One region of the Staphylococcus coagulans genome, then DNA from elsewhere that is predicted to be linked to it. Evidence: riboswitches for the same ligand, from Rfam matches in the RefSeq annotation. Region 1 holds a riboswitch; each other region holds the start of a gene.

Region 1 (5,982 bases):
ATTTTTCAATAATTGGATCAATCCACATATCCATCGCTTTACAGTCTGGACACCAACCAGCTTCAAATTTAATAATAACAGGTTGTTCGCTTTGGATGATTTGATTGAATGATTCCATGTTAGTAATGCGTTGCATCTAAAACATCTCCTTTATATCTATTACGTAACGACATTATAACGGATTTCATAGATGAAGTCATCTATGTGATTCATTGATAAACAAAGGCTAAGGTCGTGCATCTCCTAATATTTAACATTTTTGATATAGAGCATAAAGCAATGGAAGCAGATGGCGTCTTGTGAAACCATTCGATATTCCGCCCATCTATATATTCAATATAAAACAATATGGCAATGATTTTTTTGAAAAAAACAAGCATTTTAATTAATAATTTGATATATTAAAATTAATTGGAATAAGGAGGTCAAAGGCATGATCAAATTTTATCATTATCCAAATTGTACAACATGTAAAAAAGCAGCGAAATTTTTATCTGATCATGGGGTGAGCTATGAGCCTATCGATATTGTACAGCACACACCGACAGAAAAAGAGTTTCGTCAAATTATAGAAAAATCAGGCTTGGATATTAAAAAGTTCTTTAATACACATGGCGCAAAATACAGAGCGTTAAATCTTAAAGACAAACTAGAAAATATGAATGAAGACGAAAAAATAAGTTTACTTGCTTCTGATGGCATGTTAGTAAAGCGACCATTAGCAATCTTAGGTGATAAAGTGACAGTCGGCTTTAATGAAGAGGTCTATCGCAATACTTGGCTATCATAAAATAGTTGATAGAACCGTTCCAATATGTCATGATAAAATTGTAATTGTAAACATTATAGGAGGGGATTAACGTGGCAGTGCCAAGCGAATTAAAATATTCTAAAGAACACGAATGGGTAAAAGTTGAAGGTCAAACAGCGACAATTGGAATTACAGATTTTGCGCAAAGCGAATTAGGTGATATTGTCTTTGTAGAGCTTCCAGAAGCAGAAGATGAACTTACTGAAGGTGAAACTTTCGGAAGTGTGGAATCAGTTAAAACTGTTTCTGAATTGTATTCTCCTGTATCAGGAAAAGTCATCGAAGTGAATGAAGGTTTAGAAGACGAACCTGAAGCGGTTAACGAATCACCTTATGAAAAAGCTTGGATGGTAAAAGTTGAATTAAGCGATGAAAGCCAATTAGATGCATTATTAAGTGCAGCTGATTATGAACAAATGATTGGTGAATAATGCCCGCATAAAGACTCCTCGGTAATCTGATTATCAAGGAGTTTTTTGTACTCAAATATTTTTTAGAAGGTGAAGACCATGGCGATGATCAATAAGGTTATTGTTGTAGAAGGTAAATCTGATAAAAAACGTGTTCAAGAGGTGTTGTTAGAACCTGTCGAAATTATATGTACACATGGAACGATGGGAATTGAAAAATTAGACAATATGATTGAATATTTGTATGATAGACAGGTCTACATTTTGGTAGATTCAGATGCGGAAGGTCGAAAAATCCGCAAATGGTTTACAACTTATTTGAGTGAGCGCATCGATATTTTCATCGATACGAATTATAGTGAAGTGGCACGTTGTCCACGCGATTACCTCTCTAATGTATTACAACATTTTGGATTTAAAGTAAAAAAAGATTTTTATGTTAAAGGGAAGTATTCATATCATGAGTGTTTCAGAGCAATTGAACAATATATATAGAAATAAAGATGAAAACGTTCATCTCATATTTGGTTATACACCGATGTGTGGGACATGTAAAATGTCTGAAAGAATGTTAGATATTGCAAATGAGATGACACAATTACCTATTGTGAAAATAGATTTAAATTTTCATCCAGATTGGAGCCAAGCAAATGAAATACAGTCTGTGCCTGTGTTAATGATCATGCATTATGATCAAGAAGTAGAAAGGTTATATGCTTTTCAGTCTGTACCGTACTTGTTAGAAAAAATAAAAAAAGTAATTGACGCATGTTGATTACAATGATAAGATTAATATCAATTAAATAGTCAGAAAACTCTTATCCGGAGTGGTGGAGGGATGTGCCCTATGAAGCCCGGCAACCGTCTAGTATATAGAAATGGTGCCAATTCACATAAAGTAAAAATTTTACTTTTGAAGATGAGAGAAAAGCGATTTGTGTTAATGCTTTCTCTTTCATTTTTTAAAAGAGAAAGCATTTTTTATTTTGCAGATAAGAGGGGAAACACAAGGAGGAACAGTATGATTGAGCTTAAAAACATCGTTAAAAAGTACGAAAGTAAATCAAAATCTGTAACAGCTGTAGATCATGTTGACCTAAAGATAGAGAAGGGTTCAATCTATGGTATTATCGGATTTTCTGGTGCTGGTAAAAGTACTTTAATACGATTATTTAATTATCTAGAAACACCTACATCAGGCGATGTGATTATCGGCGGGGATAACATAGGACAGTTAAGTAAAGCAGATTTACGCAAAAAACGACAAAAAGTCAGTATGATTTTCCAACACTTTAATTTATTGTGGTCAAGAACGGTAATGGATAATATTATTTTCCCACTAGAAATTTCAGGAGTTGCAAAAAGTGAAGCAAAGCAGATAGCATTAGAGCTCGTTGAACGTGTTGGTTTAAAAGGGAGAGAGCATGCGTACCCTTCTGAATTATCAGGTGGTCAAAAACAACGTGTCGGCATTGCGCGCGCACTTGCCAATGATCCAGAAGTATTATTATGTGACGAAGCAACAAGTGCACTTGACCCTCAAACGACAGATGAAATATTAGACTTGCTTTTACAACTTAAAAAGGAAAAGAATTTAACGATTATTATTATTACACATGAGATGCACGTTATTCGTCGGATTTGTGATGAAGTATCTGTAATGGAAAATGGTCGTGTCATTGAGCAAGGTAAAGTTTCTGATATTTTTGAAAATCCACAGCACGCAGTGACACGCCGCTTTGTTCAAGAAGACTTGAAACCGAGTGATGAAAGTGATGAGCTTGTAGCGACATTTCCTCTAGCAAAAGATGATGTTTTGATTAAATTGACTTTTTCTGGCGATAATACAACACGTCCGATATTGTCTCATCTATCGCAAGAATATCATCTTTCAGCCAATATTTTAGAGGGTAATATTAAACAATCAAAAACGGGAACTATAGGCTATTTACTCGTTCACATTCAAGATGTCTCAAAAACAAATTTTGATGAAGTACAAGCGGACTTAGAGTCACAAAATATCGATGTAGAGGTGGTCAGTCATGGGTAAGAGTTTTAGCGAAATACTTCAAGAGATGATAACGATGCCGAATGTACGTTGGCCGGATGTTTGGGTAGCGACATATGAAACGCTATACATGACAATCATCTCAACAGCATTCTCATTTATTTTTGGGCTCATTTTAGGTGTGATTCTGTTTTTAACATCTAAAAGTAAATCTAAAGCAGGACGTATATTTTATAGTATTGTTTCTTTCATTGTGAATTTATTTAGAGCGATACCATTTATCATTTTGATTTTATTGTTAATTCCATTTACAAGTTTACTATTAGGTACAATCAGTGGTCCAACGGGTGCTTTACCTGCTTTAATCATTGGGGCATCTCCTTTCTACGGTCGACTCGTAGAAATTGCGCTTAAAGAGATTGATAAAGGCGTTATTGAAGCGGCGAAATCAATGGGAGCGACAACTTGGACAATCGTATTAAAAGTATTAATACCAGAATCACTACCAGCCTTAATTTCAGGTATTACTGTAACGGCGATTGCTTTAGTAGGATCTACTGCAGTGGCAGGTGTTATCGGTGCTGGTGGTTTAGGTAACTTGGCATACTTAACTGGATTTACGCGAAATCAAAACGACGTTATTTTAGTTTCAACCATTTTAATATTAATTTTGGTATTTATTATTCAATTCTTAGGGGATTGGATAACGAATAAAATAGATAAACGCTAATAATAGTGAAGAGGAGACTGTTTTAATGAAAAGATTTTTATCGATTATTGTTGTTCTTGTTGTTGCAGTTGCTTTAGCCGCATGTGGAAATGGTTCTGATAGTAAAAAAGAAGACAAAAAGATTGTTGTTGGTGCTTCACCTGCGCCACACGCTGAGATCTTAGAAGAAGCAAAGCCATTATTAAAAGATAAAGGTTATGATTTGGAAATTAAAACAATTAACGATTATACAACACCGAACAAGTTGTTAGATGCTGGCGAATTAGATGCAAACTTTTTCCAACACACACCTTATTTAGATACTGAGAAAAAAGACAAAGGTTATAAAATCGAATCTGCTGGTAATGTTCATTTAGAACCTATGGCGGTTTATTCAAAAAAATATAAAAGCTTAAAAGATTTACCAAAAGGAGCAGAAATTTTCGTTTCTAACAACCCAGCTGAACAAGGTCGTTTCTTAAAATTCTTCGTTGATGAAGGTTTAATTAAGATTAAAAAGGGTGTAAAAATCCAAGACGCAACATTTGATGATATTACTGAAAATAAGAAAGACATTAAATTCAACAGTAAACAATCTGCAGAATTCTTACCTAAAACATATCAAAATGGTGAAGGTGATGCGGTCATCATCAATTCAAACTTTGCAATCGAGCAAAAATTAAATCCACAAAAAGATTCTATTGCAGTTGAAAAAGGAAATAATAACCCATATGCAAACTTAATTGCTGTTAAAGAAGGGCATAAGGACGACAAGAAAATTAAAGCTTTAATGGAAGTATTACAATCTAAAGATATTAAAGACTTTATTAAAAAGAAATACGATGGTGCAGTTGAACCAGCGAAATAAATATCTTTGTGAAAACGTGTTTCAAATACTTGAACGCGTGTTAGCGAGATATGTATCAATGATTTGAACTTAATTTAATGCGTAGTACAAACGATTATCGACTATAAGTGTATGAAAGTGAATGTACTACGCATTTTTTATACCTATTCGCACTCAGAATCAAGCTGTTGTTATTTGAAAGGAGCATACATATGAAAAAATTAACGCTATTACTTACATCTATTGCAGTATTCGCACTTGTATTAACGGGCTGTGGACAAGATAAAACGAGTAAAGCAGATGACAAAAAAATAGTTGTCGCAGCAACACCAACACCCCACGGTGAAATTGCTAAAAAAGCTGGCGAAATTATGAAAAAGAAAGGTTACGATGTTCAAATTCGCGAAGTCAATGACTACAAAATCCCGAACAAGTTATTAGATAAAGGCGATGTCGATGCTAACTTATTTCAACACGTTCCTTACTTAAAAGAAGAGAAAAAATCACACGGCTACAAAATTGAAGAAGTTGGCAAAGTTTTAACAACTCCTATGGGCGTCTACAGTAAAAAACATAAAAGCTTAAAAGATTTACCTGATGGTGCGAAAATCTATATTTCTAATAACCCAGCAGAAGAAGGACGTTTCTTATCATTCTTCGTAAAAGCAGGATTAATTAAAATCAAAGACGGCGTTAAAATTGAAGATGCAAAATTGGATGATATTGTTGAAAATAAAAAGCATTTGAAATTTGATAACCAACAAGGGGCAGAGTTTTTACCTAAAACGTATAACAATAATGAAGGCGATGCGGTTATTATGAATTCAAACTATGCGATTGACAATGGTTTGAAACCACTTAAAGATTCTATCGCAGTCGAGGATGAATCGTCACCATTTGCGAATATTTTAGCTGTCAAAGAAGGCCATAAAAATGATAAGAAATATCAAGAGTTTCTAAAAGCCTTACAATCTGCTGAAGTGAGAGACTACATTAAAAAAGAATACGATGGTGCAGTGATTCCTGCAAAATAACATTGATAATTAAGGTGACAGTTTGAGAATTTCATCTCGTAATCGATAATACGGATTCAGTAATAGATTTCACCTTCTTTAATAAGAGACTTAAAGATTGTCATTGATAGGGAGAAAATGAAGCTTCTTCTAAGTGGAATCAATCAAAAATGTACCGAGTTTC
Region 2 (5,982 bases), 840 kb from region 1:
CATAATCATCCCCCTATATCTGTACTAAATTGGCTTTTTTATTTCGTGCAGGATGTGTCGGTTTCACTTTCGTATGGCCTTTGCCAAACATATTTTCACGTAAAGTTTCACCTTCATATTCTGTACGATATATGCCTCTTTTTTGTAATTCAGGAATGATTAAGTCCACAAATTCTTCAAATGTACCTGGTGAATAAGTCTGCGCAATATTAAAACCGTCCGCACCACCTTCATTCACCCATAACTCCAATTGATCAGCAATTTGTGTGGGTGTTCCGATGAATTTAGCCGTCCCATTACCTAGTCCGTGATTTTTCACCGCTTCTCGCAATGTCCATTTTCGATGTGGGTCTTTTGTATATAAATTGAGATTGCCTTGCATCGCTTCTGTCTCGATATTTTCGATATATTCATCTGGATCATATTGAGAAAAATCAATACCCGTATGTCCACTTAACAATGCGACTGAACCTTCATAGCTGACTTCATTTTGAAGCGCTTCATATTTTTCATAAGCCTCTGCTTCAGTTTCACCGATAATAGGTAAAACCATTGGAAAAACAAGTATATCTTCTCCATCACGGCCAAATTGTTGTGCTCTTGTCCGAATGTCTGTGACATATGCCCGTAACGATTCAATAGAGGTGTGTTTTGTAAACACAGCCTCTGCATGCTTTGCAGCAAATATTTTGCCTTTTTCGGAAGCACCTGCTTGAAATAAAACAGGCGTTCTTTGAGGGGAAGGCTCTACAAGATGCGGGCCGGGTATATCGAAAAATGTACCTTTATGATGAATCGCATGAACTTTAGAAGGATCAGCATACGTATCTGTCTCACGCGCTTTAACAACTGCATCGTCCTCCCAACTGTCTTCCCACAGCTGATAGCTCACTTGCAAAAATTCGTCAGCACGGTTGTAACGTAATGCTTTAGGCAAGCGTTCTTTTAAGCCTAAGTTCACTGCTTCGCTTTCTAAATAAGACGTCACAACATTCCAACCTAATCGGCCATTTGTCAGATGATCAAGTGTAGATAATTGACGTGCCAACTTATATGGCTGGGCATAGGTAGTAGAGACAGTAGGTGCAATACCAATATGCTCAGTTACCGCTGCAATGGCAGAAACGAGCGGAATAGGATCATGTGCGGGGAGTTGAACTGCGTGTTTCACTGCGGCGTCATGAGATTGGTTGTAAACACTATAAGTGCCCAACACATCAGCAATAAAAATACCATCAAATAAACCACGTTCTAAAGTTTGAGCAATATCCGTCCAATATTTTAAATTGTGGTGTGTCGCTCCTTTATCTTTTGGATGTTTCCATAAACCTGAAGCATGGGGAGAGGGAGAGTTTTGGACGAATCCGTTAAAATGAATTTGTTTTCGTGTCATGAACATTACCTCCTAAGAAATAGGAAGATAAGGCATAGCTGTAGTTGACTTATCTTCTAGCAATTGTGCTACTGGAATTGGCACAGTGAATTAATCCTGTTGCCGAGATTTCATCGGGCCAGTCCCTCCATCTCTCTTGATAAGACGATGATGTACACTCATGGGGTACTTTTTAATAAGTGAAAGGTAAAACACTGACCGGTAGAATAATCACTTCCTTCACATGGCGGCTTACGCTTTAAAAGCGCTCATGTCAATCTACCAGATCATGAATTTCCATTTATTTTCATTTTGTGCGACGCTTAAAAGTTAAATTTTGGCAAAGCCTTTTTCCAAATCTGCGATAATATCATCGATATGCTCAAGTCCTATCGAAAGACGAATCGTCTCCGGGGCAATACCTGCTGCTGTTTGTTCTGCTTCCGTCAATTGTTGATGTGTCGTGGATGCGGGGTGAATGACAAGTGACTTTGCATCTCCTACATTCGCTAATAAAGAAAATAATTCTAAGCCTTCAATAAACTTTTTACCTGCTTCGTATCCACCTTTAACACCAAAGGTAAAGATGGAACTTGCACCTTTTGGTAAATACTTCTCTTTTAACGCGTAATATTCACTCGTAGGTAAACCAGCATATTTAACCCATGCGACTTTATCATGCTTTTCAAGATATTGTGCAACTTTTTCAGCATTTTCCACATGACGTTCTAATCGTAATGAAAGTGTCTCTAAGCCTTGCGTTAGTAAAAATGCATTGAATGGTGAAATCGCTGCCCCTGTATCTCTTAAAATTGTTGTACGAATTTTAAAAGCAAGTGCGGCTTCTCCAAATTTTTCACTGAACACTAAGCCGTGATAAGACGGATCGGGTTCACTTAATCCTGGAAACTTGCCATTATCCCAATTAAAGTTACCTGCATCAACAATAACACCACCCATTGATGTTCCGTGCCCACCAATAAATTTGGTCGCAGAATGAACAACAATGTTCGCGCCATATTCAATTGGACGTAAAAGATAAGGCGTTGCAAATGTATTATCAACAATAAGCGGTATACCTTGAGCTTTTGTAATCGCTGCAAGTGCATCGAAATCCTCAACATTGCCTTCTGGGTTCCCAATGGTTTCTACAAATAATGCCTTCGTATTGTCTTGAATCGCATTTTCTATACTACTGACATCTTTCGTATCTACTAATGTGACATCAATCCCATATTTAGGTAACGTATGTGTGAAAAGCGTATGTGTTCCGCCATATAATGTGGAACTTGCTACAATATGATCACCCTTCTGTGCTACAGCTTGAATCGCATACGTGATGGCTGCCATACCTGAAGCAACTGCTACACCAGCCACACCCCCTTCAAGTTCAGCCACACGTGTTTCAAGCACGTGTGTGGTAGGATTCATCAGTCGTGTGTAAATATTCCCAAGTTCATCTAAGCCGAATAAATTCGCCGCATGTGCCGTATCATCAAAAGTAAAAGATGTCGTTTGATAAATCGGTAAAGCACGTGAATGGCTACTTTCGTCGACTTCTTGTCCTGAGTGCAATTGCAAAGTTTCAAATTTAAAATCACTTGTCATTTGACATTCCCCCTAATAATAAAAAATAAAAGCCTACCTGATAAAGATAGACTTTTACTAGAAGACTTATCTCTCAGGTTAAATCACCTGCAGGAATTAGCACCTAACTGAATAGGTTGCCTGGTTTCAAAGGGCCTGTCCCTCCACCAATCTTGATAAGTATGATTCAATTGTTAAAATGCAAGATGTATCGTGCAAATAGAACGGCCAATACAATAACCGTGCGGGTGTTTTATTGGCTTTTAATGATACCACAAGTCTATCTAACATCCTTAACGATGTCAATACACAAATCCGAATTTTCTTACAAATTGAAAAAATTTGAAAAATGTCTGTTCGTATCAACACGTAGCCTGTTTATTCAATGTAAATCGACTGGCTGATCATTTCGGTTTTAATAAACTGTTGGACATCAATGACACGTTGATTTAATGACCCTTTATAGGGCAAATTAGGTTGATATAATTTTTGAATGAACATGCCGTCTACAATGACATCAACTTGTTTTAATAACGCAGTCCGTTCATCATTCGCAAACCATAAATACTCAAATAAAAAGCCTGTCCAAACCCAAATTGATTTCCGGCTACCGTAGCGTTCTCGAAAAGCATGTACTAATGGGATAACAATATCTAAATTACAAAAAGGTTCGCCCCCTAAAATGCTTAATCCTGAAATATATTCCGGTGCACACGCATCTAACACTTCCGATATCAATGTTTCCGTTGCCCGTTCACCATATCGAAAATTTTGAGCTGCCACATTGTAACAACCTTCGCATAAAAATGGGCAACCTGAAACATAGACACTGCAACGTACACCTTCTCCATCGACGAAGCTTTGGTATTCGATTTTAGCGATATAACCTGCACCCTTTTTTATTTTTTGTGCAATCATGAGGGATTCGCTTTCATATGTTTCACACGTGCGCACATTTCTTTATGACGCCCTTCAATCATTGGCCGTTGCACAGGATTACCTAAATAACCGCATGTCCGTTTAACAACATCGACCGTTTCAGGATTATGGTTTCCGCAATGTGGGCAACTATAACCTTTTTCAGTTGTTTCAAAGTCTCCTTCGAAACCACAGTCATAACAACGATCGATTGGGATATTTGTACCTAAATAGCTCACACGATCGTATGAATAATCCCACACCGCTTCAAGCGCTTTCACATTATGGTCTAATTTAGGGTACTCACAATAATGAATATAACCACCGCTTGCAAAATGAGGATAATCTTTTTCAAAATCTAATTTTTCGAACGGTGTCACGTCTTTTCGTACATCGTAATGAAACGAGTTTTGATAATAACCTTTATCTGTAATATCAGGAATCGAGCCAAACGCCTCATAGTCTAAACGGCAAAATCGATCTGTCAAAGACTCACTTGGTGTGCTATAAATACTAAACCAAATGTCATGCGCTTCAGTCCAACTATATTGATAAGCTTGCATCTTTTTTAAAATTTCAAGTGTAAAAGCTTTCGCATCTGCGTTAGTTTCCCAATTAGGCCCAAAGAACACTGTCGCTGCTTCATAAAGTCCAATGTACCCCATAGAGACAGTCGCACGTTGCTTATTAAATAAAGCGTCCACCGAATCGTTTTCATCAAGACGGTATTTAAAAGCCCCGCGTTTGTATAAAATTGGCGCATTGTTTGGCACCGCTTCTTTCACACGTTCAATACGATAAGCCAATGCATCGTGTAGCACTTGCATCCGTTCATCAAATAAAATCCAAAAACGTTCAATGTCGCCTTCTGATTCAATCGCAATGCGTGGCACATTTAAAGTGACAACACCTAAATTACAACGACCACTATTTTCATATTCACCATTCTCATTTTGCCAAGCCGGTAAAAATGAGCGGCAACCCATAGGTGCTTTAAAATCACCAAGCAACTCTACAGTTTTGTCGTAATTTAAAATATCTGGATACATGCGTTTCATAGAACATTTTAAAGCCAATTGTTTAATGTCATAGTTTGGATCTGACGGTGCCAAATTCGTTCCTTTTTTAATTGAAAAGACAAGTTTTGGGAAAATGGCTGTAATTCGATCTTTACCTAACCCTTTAATTCGTGTTTTTAAAATTGCTGTTTGGACTTTGCGACTAAGTTCATCCGTACCAAGACCAAAGCCTAAAGTCACAAAAGGTGTCTGTCCATTAGATGTATATAATGTATTAATTTCATATTCTAGACTTTCAATCGCATCACTAATATCTTGTGTCACACGTTGATCGACATAAGTTTCAATATGCGCTTCGTCTACAAATTGCTGCGCAATATCACGATGTTTTTGTTCGTTATATTTCGCATATGTACTTAATAATTCGTCAACTCGATCAATCGTGCAACCCCCGTATTGACTGCTCGATACATTCGCAATAATTTGAACGAGTTGTGCGGCTGCTGTTTGTATCGATTTAGGAGATGTGACTTGCGCATTGCCAATTTGAAAGCCTTGCGCCAACATCCCTTTAGCATCGATTAAACAACAATTTGTTAATGGCTGAAATGGATGATAATCTAAATCATGAAAGTGTATTTCCCCTTTTCGATGTGCCTCTGCCACGTGTTTTGGCAATAAATAATCTAAAGCGTACGATTTTGAGACTACCCCTGCAGTCAAATCACGCATTGTTGAAAACGTTTCACTATCCTTGTTTGCATTTTCATTTACTATTGTAGGATCTTTTGTCATTAAACCAGTAAGTTCTTTTTCCAGTTGTGTCAAAATATCACTCTTTTCTATATATAGTATCTATAAATAATCATAAACACCATATATAGTGCTTTTCAAATGATAACTGACGGATTTACGAATTTGTCATTTCTTTTCAAACATTATGTGAACAAAATATTGCGTTAGATTGGATTGGAAATTATATTTCAAAGGGCTTAACTGATCCCAAGTTACTAGTCCAACTGCTATTTCAAAAGCTCGGTATGAAAAGACGAAATTTAACCTCCGTAATGATTTTAGTACGGAGGT
Region 3 (5,982 bases), 510 kb from region 1:
GCACAACTTAAAGAAGTTGACGATACTTTAAAAGACAAACTTTCTCGCATTCCTAACCTAATTCATGATGATGTCCCTGAAGGTAAAGATGACAGTGAAAATGTTGAGTTGAAAAAATGGGGCACACCACGTGAATTTAACTTTGAAGCGAAACCCCATTGGGATCTTGTAGAAACTTTAAAAATGGCTGACTTTGACCGTGCAGCACGCGTATCAGGCGCACGCTTTGTCTATTTAACAAATGATGGCGCAAAATTAGAACGTGCTTTAATGAACTTTATGATTACGATGCATACGACACAACATGGTTATTCAGAAATGATGGTACCTCAACTTGTAAATGCTAAAGCGATGTATGGTACAGGACAATTACCAAAATTTGAAGAAGATTTATTTAAAGTAGAAAAAGAAGGTCTTTATACGATTCCAACAGCAGAAGTGCCATTGACAAATTATTATAGAGATGAAATTATCCAGCCGGGTGTCTTACCTGAAAAATTCACAGGCCAATCTGCATGTTTTAGAAGTGAAGCGGGTTCTGCCGGACGTGACACTCGTGGACTCATTCGTTTGCATCAGTTCAATAAAGTAGAGATGGTTAGAATTGAAAAGCCAGAAGACTCATGGAATGCTTTGGAAGAAATGACGACTAATGCTGAAGCGATTCTTGAAGCGCTTCAATTACCTTATCGTCGTGTCATTTTATGTACAGGAGATATTGGTTTTGGTGCTAGTAAAACATATGATTTAGAGGTTTGGCTACCAAGTTACAACGACTACAAAGAAATTAGCTCTTGTTCAAACTGTACAGACTTCCAAGCGCGTCGTGCTAATATCCGTTTTAAACGTGATAAAGATGCAAAACCTGAATATGTTCATACATTGAACGGTTCTGGTCTAGCAGTAGGTCGTACATTTGCGGCTATTGTTGAAAACTACCAAAATGAAGACGGTACGATTACTGTACCAGAAGCGTTAGTGCCATTCATGGGCGGTCAAACTGTGATTGAGCCAAAGTAAATATAACATGATTGAATACGCATCTTTAGGGTAAATATTCTAGAGATGCGTATTTTTTAAGGAGGTATTTTAATGGCACATTTTAAAGTTGATCCAGCACATAGTCACGTGGGATTTGCAATTCAACATATGATGGTTAATACATTGAAAGGTCAATTTCATGACTATCAATTTGAGATTGAAGGCGATTTAGACGAGCCGACATCTTTACAAGCAAAAGGAACAATTCAAGTGAACTCTATCGATACGTATGTAAGAGATCGAGATGACCATTTGCAAAGCGAAGACTTTTTTGATGCAAAACAATACCCAGAAATTAAGTTTACAACAAAAACGATTGAGCCAGCGGGAGATCACTACAAAGCACAAGTTGAAGTGACGTTTAAAGGCCATACTCAAAATGAGGAATTTGAGCTTTATGTCAATGGTTCAGGTAAAAACCCTCTAAGTGGCGATACAAATGCTGGGTTTACGTTAAAAGGTGAACTTAACCGCGAAGACTACGGCCTTACTTATAATGCACCTTTAGAAACAGGCGGTGTCTTTATAGGTAAAAATGTTAAAATCGAACTTAACCTTGAAACAGTTGTAGAAGAATAATTAAGATTATCGTTTTATTAATGATATAAAATTAGAGTTAGCGTTTAAGATATACGTCTTTATATTTGCTAGAGCGGGACAACGAAATCAAAATGGTTTCTGTCTCGCTCTATTTTTGAGCATGTAAATAGATAAAATGATATTATAACTACTTTTACAACAGTTAAAAAGTCTGAAAATTTTATTTTTTTAAGCACCTTTGTTAAGCCTTTTTAATACAATCGTTAGACTTCGGACACTATGACGTTAGACTAACCTAATAGAGAATTTGATAATCTTGTATTATAATAAGATTAATTTTTTTAGAAGGGATGTGTCATGGTGTCGCATACAACTTTTAAGCAAGGCGTACAAGAATGTATTCCAACTTTGTTAGGCTATGCAGGGATAGGATTTTCCTTTGGTGTGGTCGGTGTTGCTTCTGGTTTTGGTTTACTCGAAATCGTAATGTTATCGATGCTTGTTTATGCCGGAGCTGCTCAGTTTATTATTGTCGCTTTAATGGTTGTTCATACACCAGTTTGGATTATTGTACTGACAACGTTAATCGTAAATAGTCGCATGTTCCTATTGAGTATGACATTAGCAAATAATTTTAAGCAGGAAAGCTTACTTCATAGAGTGGGGGTAGGCGCGCTACTCACTGATGAGACTTTTGCTGTGGCCATTACGCCTCATTCAAAAGATCTTACCATAACGCGCAATTGGATGTATGGACTAAATTTAACAGCCTACTTATTTTGGATTTTTGTCTCTATTTTAGGGGCGTTACTTGGAAACTTTTTTAAAAATCCAGATGCATTTGGTTTAGATTATGCCATTATAGCGATGTTTGTATTTTTAACGATTGCACAATTTGAAGGTATCACCAAGTCAAAGATGCGTACTTATTTGTTATTGATGCTTATTGTCATTGTTATGATGCTATCGCTAAGTATGGTCATGTCTTCCTATTTAGCAATTTTATTCGCGTCTACGATCACTGCGGCAATAGGGATGGTGATTGACCGATGACGCTTTATATCTTATTGGCGATTATAGGTTCGGGAATTGTCACTTTACTTTTACGTATTACACCACTTTTGATGATTTCTCGTGTACAGCTTTCTGATAAAGTTTTAAAATGGCTCACTTTCATTCCAATCACACTTTTCACAGCTTTAGTCATGGATGGTTTAATCCAGCAACATAAAGGTGTGATGGGTTATACATTAAACTGGAACTTTGCCTTAGCCCTTATTCCCACTGTCATTAGTGCTTTTTGGCTCAGAAGTTTAACAATAACAGTTATTGTAGGCATGATAAGTGTCGCATTATTAAGAATAGCCGGATTATTCTAATAATCGTTTGCATGTCGATAATGAATGAGGTATGATAAAAAACAAAATTATACTTATTAAGAGAAGCTGAGGGATTTGGCCCTGTGACGCTTCAGCAACCACTTATTGATAAGTACGGTGCTACAACCAACCATTGCGGATGATAAGTTAACTAGATAGGCTTACAAAGGTTGTATTACCGTTATTGCGGAAATACAACCTTTTTTTGAATTTTAGAGGGAGGGCATACTAAAATGATGAATTATCGAGTTGACACATTAGAGTTAGGCGCTTTTACGACTGAATCTGGAGAAAAAATTGAAAATTTAAAGCTTCAATATGAATATGTAGGCTACCCAGGTCAACCTTTAGTACTTGTTTGTCATGCGTTGACAGGCAATCATTTAACATACGGAACAGAGGAAAATCCAGGGTGGTGGCGTGAGATTATTGACGGTGGTTACATGCCGCTTCATGATTATCAGTTTCTTACTTTTAATGTTATTGGTAGTCCATTCGGTTCTAGCTCACGTGTTACAGATCAAAATTTTCCTCAGCACCTTACAATGCGCGATATTGCCCGTGCGCTTGAAAAAGGAATTGAAGCTTTAGGTTTCCGTAAGATCAATGTACTCATAGGCGGTTCTTTAGGCGGTATGCAAGCACTAGAGCTCCTCTATCGTCATAAATTTGAAGTGGAAAAAGCAGTGATTCTTGCGGCGACTGCAAAGACATCTTCGTATAGCCGTGCATTTAATGAAATTGCGAGACAAGCCATCCATTTAGCAGGTAAAGAAGGGTTAAGTATTGCGCGTCAACTCGGTTTCTTGACGTATCGTTCATCTAAAAGTTATGAAGCCCGTTTTACTCCTGACGAAGTTGTCACATATCAAAAATATCAAGGTGATAAATTTAAAGAACAATTTGACTTACAGTGTTATTTAACATTGCTCGACGTCTTGGATAGCCATGATATTTATAGAGGAAGAGAAAATGTGGACAAGGAGTATCAATCATTGAATACAAAAGTGCTGACACTTGGTTTTACCGATGATTTGTTGTACCCCGATGATCAAGTTGCTGCACTTGGTAAGCACTTTAAATACCATCGTCATTTTTTTGTGCCTGATAATGTTGGTCATGATGGCTTTTTGCTTAATTTTAATGACTGGGCGCCCTATTTATATCATTTCTTAAAAGTTTCGCGCTTTCGACGCTAACTTTAGACGATAATGTTATCTATTTGTTATAATTGCGTAAACTAGAAATACTAGACAATAAGCTGTATTTTAGGGATAATAGCTAAAATATAGCTTTTCTTTGCGTTTGAGGGGGATGTAAAGCTTTGTCATCTCATCAACACAAATTGTATTCATATTACAAAGCTTGTAAAATAGAAGTTATAGAATAAATTAGTTTGGAAGTGGCGTCTTTGTTTTCTAAAATTAAGCCTAAAGAAACCCTAATCGGCACAATAGCCTTATTAGCGGTGGCTTTAGTATTGCATTTTATGCCATGGTCAGTCGTGATTATCGCATGTTTTGCAACCTTACCAGGAATCATATTATGGTACCGTTCCATCCATTCTTTTGGATTGGCTACTTTAATTACGATATTAGTCTCAACATTAACAGGTGACTTGTTTGTAATGACCTTTATGATCATTCTATTAGCATTGAGTGCAGTGATTGCACAATTGCTTAAACAACGTGCCTCAAAAGAACATATTTTGTATGTCGCAACACTTGTGACGAGCATCATTACAATCGGAGCTATCATGATTTTGCAAGGTTTAAAACAATTACCTTATGCACAAGTGTTATTAGAACCTTATCAAAAAATCGTTAATCAAATGATTGAGATGCAAAATTTAGATCAACAGGCAAGAGAGGTTTTAAATAACTCTGTACATCAGTTGGCAGTTCAATTGCCAGCTATGATTGTTGTTACGATTGCAATTTATTTGATCGTTACGTTGATGATTATCTTTCCAATCTTACGTAAATTTAAAATTGCAACGCCTGTTTTTCGTCCATTATATTTATGGCAAATGAAACGTTCTTTATTTATTATTTACGCCATTGCGTTGTTGGTCAGTGTGACAACAGAACCTGCCACAACAATCAATAGTATCGGTATTAATTTTCAAATTGTATTAGGTTTCTTATTAGTCATTCAAGGTTTAAGTTTTATACATTACTTTACGACAATAAAACGAATGCCAGTTGCTGTGTCTGTCATCTTTATTGTGTTAGGTATTATTTTTTATCCAATGACACGTTTGATTGGTTTATTAGATCTTGGTTTAAATTTAAAAAGTATGATTAAAAACGATAAGAGGTGACAAACAAGATGAACCGTCATTCAATGAAGAAAGCACTGATTGTTCCGTTCCTTGTAATTACGATGACAGCATTGATTATTGTAGGTGTGTCCTTTTTCTTTAATCGCTTTTTGGCTTTTATAGCTGCTATCATTGTTTTTGTGATGCTCATCGTCAGTTTGTTCATTTTTAGACGGCTGTATCGCCGCTTTGATCGTTATTTAGATGATTTGAGTGGAAAGGTGTCGCTCGCAAGTGATAGAGCTGCCAAAACGATGCCTATGGGGTTAATCGTATTGGATGAAAATGATCGGATAGAATGGGTCAACCCTTTTATGACCGAACGTTTTGATCGCAATGTGATTTCGGATCCCATTAATGAAATCTATCCTAATATTTTAAAACAGCTTGAAAAAGCAAAAGAGATAGAGATGCAAGATGGCGCATACCATTATCGCGTGAAGTATTCAGAAGATGAAGGGATTTTGTATTTCTTGGATTCAACTGAAGAAGCTGAAATACAACAAGCTTACGATGATCAACAGCCAATTATTGCAACGTTGTTTTTGGATAACTATGATGAGTTAACGCAAAATATGAATGATACACAACGTTCAGAAATCAACTCTATGGTCACTCGTGTGATTAGTCGATGGGCACAGGAACACGATGTCTTTTTCAAAAGATACAGTTCCGATCAATTTATTGCCTATATGAATC

The links. A riboswitch is a leader RNA that binds a small molecule or an ion and turns the genes downstream of it on or off. The one in region 1 is predicted to bind S-adenosylmethionine.
Region 2: another riboswitch for S-adenosylmethionine. It lies ahead of KM149_RS01600 (O-acetylhomoserine aminocarboxypropyltransferase/cysteine synthase family protein); the one in region 1 lies ahead of KM149_RS09580 (methionine ABC transporter ATP-binding protein).
Region 3: another riboswitch for S-adenosylmethionine. It lies ahead of metX (homoserine O-acetyltransferase MetX); the one in region 1 lies ahead of KM149_RS09580 (methionine ABC transporter ATP-binding protein).

What each region holds. Positions count from the first base shown of each region.
Region 1 covers NZ_CP092966.1:2,015,167-2,021,148, reverse strand. Annotated here, with positions in the region: gene KM149_RS09605 (thioredoxin family protein) at 1-136, opposite strand, end outside; gene KM149_RS09600 (arsenate reductase family protein) at 434-790, shown strand; gene gcvH (glycine cleavage system protein GcvH) at 862-1,242, shown strand; gene KM149_RS09590 (toprim domain-containing protein) at 1,321-1,716, shown strand; gene KM149_RS09585 (thioredoxin family protein) at 1,682-1,996, shown strand; SAM riboswitch class I at 2,037-2,147, shown strand; gene KM149_RS09580 (methionine ABC transporter ATP-binding protein) at 2,243-3,271, shown strand; gene KM149_RS09575 (methionine ABC transporter permease) at 3,264-3,959, shown strand; gene KM149_RS09570 (MetQ/NlpA family ABC transporter substrate-binding protein) at 3,985-4,806, shown strand; gene KM149_RS09565 (MetQ/NlpA family ABC transporter substrate-binding protein) at 4,998-5,819, shown strand.
Region 2 covers NZ_CP092966.1:369,926-375,907, reverse strand. Annotated here, with positions in the region: gene KM149_RS01610 (sodium:solute symporter family protein) at 1-3, opposite strand, end outside; gene KM149_RS01605 (LLM class flavin-dependent oxidoreductase) at 14-1,393, opposite strand; SAM riboswitch class I at 1,440-1,539, opposite strand; gene KM149_RS01600 (O-acetylhomoserine aminocarboxypropyltransferase/cysteine synthase family protein) at 1,703-2,980, opposite strand; SAM riboswitch class I at 3,044-3,142, opposite strand; gene nrdG (anaerobic ribonucleoside-triphosphate reductase activating protein) at 3,338-3,877, opposite strand; gene nrdD (anaerobic ribonucleoside-triphosphate reductase) at 3,874-5,724, opposite strand.
Region 3 covers NZ_CP092966.1:42,036-48,017, forward strand. Annotated here, with positions in the region: gene serS (serine--tRNA ligase) at 1-1,020, shown strand, start outside; gene KM149_RS00210 (YceI family protein) at 1,093-1,620, shown strand; gene KM149_RS00215 (AzlC family ABC transporter permease) at 1,939-2,634, shown strand; gene KM149_RS00220 (AzlD domain-containing protein) at 2,631-2,960, shown strand; SAM riboswitch class I at 3,011-3,109, shown strand; gene metX (homoserine O-acetyltransferase MetX) at 3,194-4,159, shown strand; gene KM149_RS00230 (DUF2232 domain-containing protein) at 4,363-5,283, shown strand; gene KM149_RS00235 (DHH family phosphoesterase) at 5,292-5,982, shown strand, end outside.